Linked DNA regions of Mesorhizobium japonicum MAFF 303099. The main gene of each other region encodes a partner of the protein of the gene in region 2 in a complex. Links are inferred from orthologs where the notes say so. Each region holds a gene or a part of one and is shown on either strand. Other genes may lie near its edges.

Evidence for each region. The genes of interacting proteins can lie anywhere in the genome.
Region 1: the proteins of eno (region 2) and MAFF_RS01895 are in contact, whole or in part, in a solved structure (PDB 2FYM), measured with the Escherichia coli proteins. The link is inferred for Mesorhizobium japonicum MAFF 303099 from one-to-one orthologs.

Annotation. Positions count from the first base shown.
Region 1 is NC_002678.2:144,467-148,546, forward strand. What follows is about bases 1-3,540. They hold MAFF_RS01895 (Rne/Rng family ribonuclease), read right to left. Parts: upstream 3,156-3,540; coding sequence 201-3,155; downstream 1-200. Other genes in these bases: MAFF_RS01890 (glutaminase), read left to right, coding at 1-105. In the rest of the region: MAFF_RS01900 (N-acetylmuramoyl-L-alanine amidase), read left to right, coding at 3,807-4,080. UniProt on the Escherichia coli protein: Endoribonuclease that plays a central role in RNA processing and decay. Required for the maturation of 5S and 16S rRNAs and the majority of tRNAs. Also involved in the degradation of most mRNAs.
Region 2 is NC_002678.2:266,547-270,596, forward strand. What follows is about bases 96-3,066. They hold eno (phosphopyruvate hydratase), read left to right. Parts: upstream 96-929; coding sequence 930-2,204; downstream 2,205-3,066. Other genes in these bases: MAFF_RS02535 (PRC-barrel domain-containing protein), read left to right, coding at 179-544; MAFF_RS41125 (hypothetical protein), read right to left, coding at 605-730; MAFF_RS02545 (gamma carbonic anhydrase family protein), read right to left, coding at 2,378-2,974; MAFF_RS02550 (MarR family winged helix-turn-helix transcriptional regulator), read right to left, coding at 2,971-3,066. Outside these bases: MAFF_RS02530 (dodecin family protein), read left to right, coding at 1-95; more of MAFF_RS02550, read right to left, coding at 3,067-3,489; MAFF_RS02555 (FtsB family cell division protein), read left to right, coding at 3,708-4,031. UniProt on the Escherichia coli protein: Catalyzes the reversible conversion of 2-phosphoglycerate (2-PG) into phosphoenolpyruvate (PEP). It is essential for the degradation of carbohydrates via glycolysis.

The sequences.
Region 1 (4,080 bases), 120 kb from region 2 along the record:
GCGGTGTGGTCGCCCGGGCTCAACGCCAACGGCAATTCCAAGCTGGGTTCGATCGCGCTGGAGAAGCTGGCCAGGATGATGAACTGGTCGATCTTCGCGCCATAAATTTTTGCAGCCTGCCGCACGTGAAAAATCCCGCGCCGTCTTTCGATCGGCGCGGGATTTTCTTATTAAAAAGTCACATCAACCAGTTGAAAGGCTTAGAAAAAGCCCTTCCGCTGCCACCAGCCGGCGCGCTTCGGCTTTTCTTCGGTCTTGGCTTCCGGCTCATCGGCGACGGTCGACGACACCACAGGCACGACGGGCGCATCGATGGCCGCCGGCTTGCGCCTGGACGGACGGGCCTTGGAAGGCTCTTCCGCGACGGGCACAACCGCTGTCTCTTCAACAACCGTCACCGGCGCCTCGACCGGCGTTTCCGCGGCCGCTTCCACAACAGGGGTTTCGGCGGCGGCTTCGGCGGCTGCCTTCTTCGGCTTGGCTGCTCGACGCGGCTTCTTGGGCTTCTCGGTGCTTGGCACCTCTTCGCTCACCGCGGCCACTGGCTCTTCCGTCACCGCGGCAACAGCCGCCGGTTCGATCGAGGCAGGCTCGCTTTCGGAAGCATCGGCTTCGGAAGCCTCGGTCGCCTCGCCGGCGCTTGCTTCGGTCTCGCCTTCGCCGTCTTCACGACGGTTGCGCTTGCCGCCGCGCTTGCCGCGCCGGCGCTTCTTGCCCTGGCTGTCATCCGCAGCCTGCACCGCCTCGTCGGAAGCGCTGGCAGCGATCGGGGCAGCGTCGTCCTGTTCGCCGTCATCGTCGCCTGCCGCGTCTGCCGCGCCGACGAATTCGCCGGCCGGAGCCGAGATGGCTGAGCCGTCCGCCGGAGCGCCATGCTCGCGGTCGCGATCCCTGCCGCCGCGCCGTCTGCGGCGCTTGCGACGCTTGCGGTCGCGGCCTTCGCCATCTTCGCTGCCGGCAGGCCGCGGCTGCTGGTGCTGCTGCGGCTGCTGGCGTGGCTGCTCGGCCTGGACCACGACCTCATCGTCTTCCTCGACGACGGCAATCTCGTCCTCGGGTTCCTCCGGCTCGACATAGGCCGGCAGGCTGCGCGCCTCGACGAAGCCCTCGGGCTTCTCGGCCAGCGCGCCGCGGAAGATTGCGTAGTGCTGCGCGCCAACCGTATCGTCGGCCTCGATGGTGATGGTCAGGCCGAAGCGGCTTTCCAGTTCCACCAGCGTGCCGCGCTTGTGGTTGAGCACGTAGAGCGCGGTTGCCGCCGGCGTGCGCACGGTGATGTGGCTGCGTGAATCCTTGAGCAGGAATTCCTCGATCGCCCGCACCACCATCAGCGCGACCGACGAATCGGACCTGACATGGCCGGTGCCGCCGCAATGCGGGCAGGGCTTCATGGTCGATTCCAGCACGCTGGCGCGGATGCGCTGGCGTGACATCTCCATCAGGCCGAAATGCGAGATTCGGCCGACCTGGATGCGGGCCCGGTCGTTCTTGAGGTGATCCTTCAGCCGCTTCTCGACGGAACGGTTGTTGCGGTTCTCCTCCATGTCGATGAAGTCGATGACGATCAGGCCGGCGAGATCGCGAAGCCTGAGCTGACGGGCAACCTCCTCGGCCGCTTCCAGATTGGTGTGGAGTGCGGTGTCCTCGATCGAGTGCTCCTTGGTGGAGCGGCCCGAATTGACGTCGATGGCGACCAGCGCCTCGGTCTGGTTGATGATGATGTAGCCACCGCTCTTCAGCGTCACCTGCGGCTGCAGCATGCGGTCGAGCTGCGCCTCGATGCCGTTGCGCACGAAGATCGGCGTCGTGTCGCGGAACGGCTGAACCACCTTGGCGTGGCTCGGCATCAGCATGCGCATGAAGTCCTTGGCTTCGCGGTAGCCTTCCTCGCCGGAGACAAGGATCTCGTCGATATCCTTGTTGTAGAGATCGCGCACCGAGCGCTTGATCAGGCTGCCTTCCTCATAAACGAGGGCAGGGGCCGTCGATTGCAAGGTGAGACTGCGGACATTTTCCCAAAGCCGCATCAGATATTCGTAATCGCGCTTGATCTCTGCCTTGGTGCGGCTCTCGCCGGCGGTGCGCAGGATGACGCCCATGCCTTGCGGCACTTCGAGGTCGGCAACCACCTCCTTAAGGCGCTTGCGGTCGACCGCGCTGGTGATCTTGCGCGAAATGCCGCCGCCGCGCGCCGTGTTCGGCATCAGCACCGAATAGCGGCCGGCAAGCGACAGATAGGTGGTGAGAGCGGCACCCTTGTTGCCGCGCTCTTCCTTGACGACTTGAACCAGCAGGATCTGCCGGCGCTTGATCACTTCCTGGATCTTGTACTGGCGGCGCACCGGCTTGCGGCGGTTGCGCACCTCTTCCAGCGCATCCTCGGCGCCCACCGATTCGACCTCGTGATCATCGGGATGCGAGGACTGGACTTCCTCCAGCATGCCGCGATCATTGTCGCTGGAGGAGGCTTCAGTGGTCTGTTCCGTGTGCGAGACGGGTTCGGAAATCACATCGCCTTCGACCGCGGCGGCGATCGATGTCGGGCCACCCTCGCGGGTTTCGGTTTCCTCCTGTTCGGCGGAACCTTCGTCATGGCCTGATGTATCGGCATGCTCCGAGGGACCTGAATGTTCCGATGTATCGGCTGCGTGTTCGATGATCTCGGAGGTGTGGGAAATCTCCTCGACAACGATGTCGCCATTGTCGCCGCCTTCGCCTGGCTCGCCGGCGCCTTCGCCTGCCTCGCCAGTATCGCGCTTGTGCTCACCGCGCTCCCGGCTCTTGCCGCCGCGCCGGCGTCCGCGCCGTCCGCGATCGCGGCTCTGGCGGTCATCGCCGTCACCATCCTCGTCCTCCTCGTCCTCGGCCTCCTGCGCTTCGGCGCGCAGCAGTGCCTGACGGTCGGCGACCGGGATCTGGTAGTAGTCGGGGTGTATTTCACTGAAGGCGAGAAAACCGTGACGGTTGCCGCCATATTCGACAAAGGCTGCCTGAAGGGAGGGTTCGACGCGCGTTACGCGGGCGAGGTAGATATTTCCTTTGAGCTGCTTCTTGTCCTGGGATTCAAAGTCGAATTCTTCGATACGGTTACCGCGTACGACGACAACGCGTGTTTCCTCCGGGTGGGAGGCGTCTATCAGCATTTTGTTGGGCATTATTTCGTTTCCCCCCGGCAGCCGTCAGCCGCAGCTGGCGGGGCAAAGCCCGCTGCTGTGTGTCTGGAGAGTGGGTGCCGGATAATTGAATGTCCGCCGGACGGTGCCTGCGTGTCATGGCGGTGCCGCCCGCTGCCATACTGGCGCGGTTTGATGCGGACCTTTCCATGATTGCGCTTGAAGCCATCGTCACCAGCAGAACCTTTTGAACCAAAGCCCGGAAACCGGACCAGCTTGTTTGCTCATACAGAGCCGGCACGGGGACAAACCCGGCCGTTTTCCTCACGCAGGTGATTCCCCCGCCACGGGAGCACACCTGCGAAATTCGTCGCAATCACCTGAAGCCTTTTCGCGTGAAGCGAAAGGAGCCGCCTTTCATCTGACCCTGTAGCAGGAAGCTGCGGAGGAGGGCGGTTCCAGGATTGCAGTGATCCACTATCGCTTTTATGATTTGGCGGGTTGGAAGGCAACCCCGATTTCCGATGCCGGCAAAAAGCAGTTCCGTAACGTAAGCCTGGGGTCCAATCCTTGCGTGAAAAGGCTTGGTTAACCTTCTCTGGATACCAATCGTTAATCGAGTTCGCGGCCTAACCGGCACTTCGACGAAACGAGCGGGCGCCTGGCGCCAAACCGGGAGCGACTGTAAGAGAGATGGGACTGGCGGACTTCACAGACAAGGGATGTCGTGTTGGTGGCCGGATTCTTGGTGCTCTATTTCTCCTGCTGCTGGTGGCGATTTCCCAGGGCTTTTTCTCTATTGCCAATGCCGCCGATGCGCCGCTGGTGGCAAAAGGCTACAAGATGGCGGGCGATGCCACCAAGATGCGCATCGTCATGGATTTCGATCGCGAGCCTGACATCAAATGGTTCCTGCTGCGCGGACCCAATCGTCTGGTCATCGATCTGGCGAATACCAGGCTGGCCA
Region 2 (4,050 bases):
GCGCCTGGATCCAGGATCAGAAGATCGTCGTCGAGGACGGCAAGATCGCTGCCTATCGCGTCAACATGAAGGTGACTTTCATCCTCGCGGAGTGATTGGCCGCCGCCGAAAAAGTCGGGAACTTTCGCCCGTCCTCCTCATTGTCGAAGCAGAGTTCAACGACAACGAGGAGCAGATCATGACAACACAGACAGGCCACACCGAAGCCATTGCCGCTTCGCGCGTCATCGGCACGTCGGTCTACAATACTGAAGGCAGGAGCATCGGCAGCATCGAGGACATCATGCTCGACAAGACGTCGAACGGCATCATGTTCGCGGTGATCGGCTTTGGCGGCTTTCTCGGCATCGGCGAGAAGTACCACGCCATTCCCTGGGCCAGTCTCGACTACGACGAGAACAGGGGCGGTTATGTCGTGCCCTTCTCGAAGGAGCAGCTGAAAGCAGCACCCGCCTATTCGATCAACGAATTGGCCGGCGCGGATGGCGAGGCGGCGCGCGACGCATCCTATGAGTATTACAAGGTCACGCCCTACTGGCATTGACGCAATCACAATCAAAAAGGGCCCCGTCTCGACGGGGCCCTTTTTATTCAACGCGAACGCCTATTCGCTGGTGCTCAACGCCGACAAAGGCGCAAGAGCCTTTGGTGGCGATTGCTTGCTGTCGCACGACGTCAGCAACGCAGCCGCGATCAGGAACAAACTGACGATACCGCTCAACTCGGACATGGCGAAACTCCTCCTGTTTCGCCCCGCGCGACAACAGCCATAACCCGAAATGGACGTCCGGCCGCATGACTTATGATGACAGAAATTTGCGCTTCGTGAATCGGGCCGGCGGCACTATTCCGCCATGGCCGGATTGCCTTTTGCGTCGCTTTGGCTAAGACGGGCGCGACCTTTCGTCAGATCAATCGGGGACATCGCAATGACCGCCATCATCGACATTGTCGGACGTGAAATCCTGGACAGCCGTGGAAACCCGACCGTCGAGGTCGATGTTGTACTTGAAGACGGTTCGATGGGCCGCGCCGCGGTGCCGTCGGGCGCCTCGACCGGCGCCCATGAAGCCGTCGAGCTTCGCGACGGCGGCGCCCGCTATCTCGGCAAGGGCGTGCTCAAGGCCGTAGAGGCGGTCAATGGCGAGCTGTTCGAAGCGATCGGCGGCATGGAAGCCGAAAACCAGATCCATATCGATCAGACCATGATCGAGCTTGATGGCACGCCCAACAAGAGCCGGCTCGGCGCCAATGCCATTCTCGGCGTTTCGCTGGCGGTGGCCAAGGCCGCGGCCGATGCCGCCGGCCTGCCGCTCTATCGCTATGTCGGCGGCACCAAGGCGCACATTCTGCCTGTGCCGATGATGAACATCATCAATGGCGGCGCCCATGCCGACAATCCGATCGACTTCCAGGAATTCATGATCCTGCCGGTCGGCGCGCCGACTTTGCGTGAAGGCGTGCGCTGGGGCTCGGAAATCTTCCACACGCTGCGCAAGAAGCTGAAGGATGCCGGCCACAACACCAATGTCGGCGACGAGGGCGGCTTTGCCCCGAACCTGAAGAGCGCGCCGGTGGCGCTCGATTTCATCATGGAATCGATCGAGAAGGCCGGCTTCAAGCCGGGCGAGGAAATCGCGCTCGGCCTCGATTGCGCCGCGACCGAGTTCTTCAAGGACGGCAATTACGTCTATGAAGGCGAGAAGAAGACGCGCGATCCCAAGGCCCAGGCCAAGTACCTTGCCAAGCTCGCCGCCGACTATCCGATCGTCTCGATCGAGGACGGCCTTGCCGAGGACGACTGGGAAGGCTGGAAATATCTGACCGACTTGATCGGCAAGAAGACACAGCTGGTCGGCGACGACCTTTTCGTCACCAACACGGCGCGGCTGCGCGACGGCATCCGCATGGGCGTTGCCAATTCGATCCTGGTCAAGGTCAACCAGATCGGCTCGCTGACGGAAACGCTCGATGCCGTCGAGACCGCGCACAAGGCTGGCTACACCGCCGTCATGTCGCACCGTTCGGGCGAGACCGAGGATTCGACCATCGCCGATCTCGCCGTCGCCACCAATTGCGGGCAGATCAAGACCGGCTCGCTGTCGCGCTCCGACCGCATGGCCAAATACAACCAGCTGATCCGCATCGAGGAAGAGCTTGGCAAGCAGGCGCGTTACGCCGGCAAGTCGGTGATCAAGGGCTGATCCGGAGCAAATTTCCAGGGAATGTGTAGGGCGGGTCATTCGCCCACCGCCAACGCGCGTCACACGGCCTCATGTGACCGCGCTGCGCACCCTCGGTCCTGGCCCTTGAGCAAGCTTGGGCGACATCCACTGCCGAGCTTGAAATGGAACGCTTCAGCCGTGGCGGAAAGCGCTCAAGCGCTTTCCGTGCGATGCACGCCTAGTGCCGCCGAGAGGTTTGCAGTGATTTTCCGCATTATATCCGGCGAGTCTCGCTCGACACCGTAGACGAAGCCTGGGAAATCGAGTGGTTTCTGGTGAGACCAAATCGCCTCATGCTGGTCCGGGGGCAGAATCTGGGCCGGATCGCCGACGGCAATCCAGCCGATCGGTACGACCATACCAGGTTCGAGGCGGGTACGCAGGTGAACGATGCCATTGATGCGGACTTCAGATCCGCGGCCTATATGCGCGCCATGGAACACCGCCGCACCTGTAGCGATAAAGACTTCATCGCCGATTTCCGCACCAACCACGTGGCTGTTGGGGCCTACAAGGCAATGATTTCCCATGGTGCAAGGATGACTTGCTGTGGCCCGGATCACCGCATTTTCCAACACGATACAGTCGCGGCCAATGCGGATCGAGCCGCCTGCCTCCGCCACAAGGCGGGCACCGTGCATGACCCGGCTGCCGGCGCCAATGACGACATCGCCACATACGGTGGCATCCGGGGCGACCCAAGCATCGGTGTCGATCGCAGGCGAATGCCCTGCATAAGAAACGATCATCGCCCGCTCTCCTTTCTCTCGATCTCAGCCGCGCGGCAGCCGATCGGGCAAATCTCATGCCCGCAAAGATCATGCTCGCAGAGGCGACACGTTGTTCTCGCCAAAGCGCGGGAAGTCGTCGCCCCGGCTAGAATCTCATCCAGCATGGAAACAAAGTGCCGCCGCTTGTCCGGCTGCAGCGCAGACAGCAATCCGTCGAGCGCGGCGAGCCGAAGAGCTTGCATTTCCTTTACCTCGGCGTGGCCAGTCTCCGTCAGTGTCAGCGGCGTGACGCGACCCTCCGGGTTGCCACGCACGATCAGCGCCTGCCGTTCCAGGCCGTCGATCAAACGCACGGCAGTCGGTTGACTGACGCCGACGACCTCGGCGAGTTCGGTCGTCGTCAACCCCGGTTTGAAGTGCAGCATCGACAGCACCGCCGCGGCACTTGGCGAAAGCTCTCTCAACGAGGCTTCCGTCCTGTCGCGAATCATGGCGCCGAGCGCGCCGAGCTTGTTGGCGTCCAATAATTGCATAGCATATGCATATGTCATTTCAGCAGAACGTCAACCACTTTCCCGCATGCAAGCTTTGCGACCGCAAAGGATTGAGAAGAAAAACCGACGGCCGGATGCAACCTGCCGGATCAGGCCATGTCCCGCTCGCCAAATCCCAAGGTCCGTAACCGTCCGTTAAGCACAATCGAGCGAAAAAGATGGAGCCGCATGAGTTCGCGGCCGCGAGGATTCGGATCATGTGGACGCGTCAGCACAAGCAGAGAAATACCGGCCGACTGATCATCCCTTCGCTTTGCGTGGTGTTCCTGGCCTATTTCGGCTTCCACGCCTATCACGGCGAGTTCGGCATCAATTCGAAATATCAGCTGGAAGCCCAGACGGTTGCGCTGCAGGCTCAGCTCGATGCGATCAAGGCCCGTCGGATGGAACTCGAACGGCGCGTTCGGCTGATGCATGACGGCACGCTGGAGAAGGACATGCTTGACGAACAGGCGCGCAGGGCGCTCAATCTGTCCCAGGCCGATGAAATCACCATCATGCTGCCGGCCTCGTCGAAATAACTGAACTTCAGTTAATCGG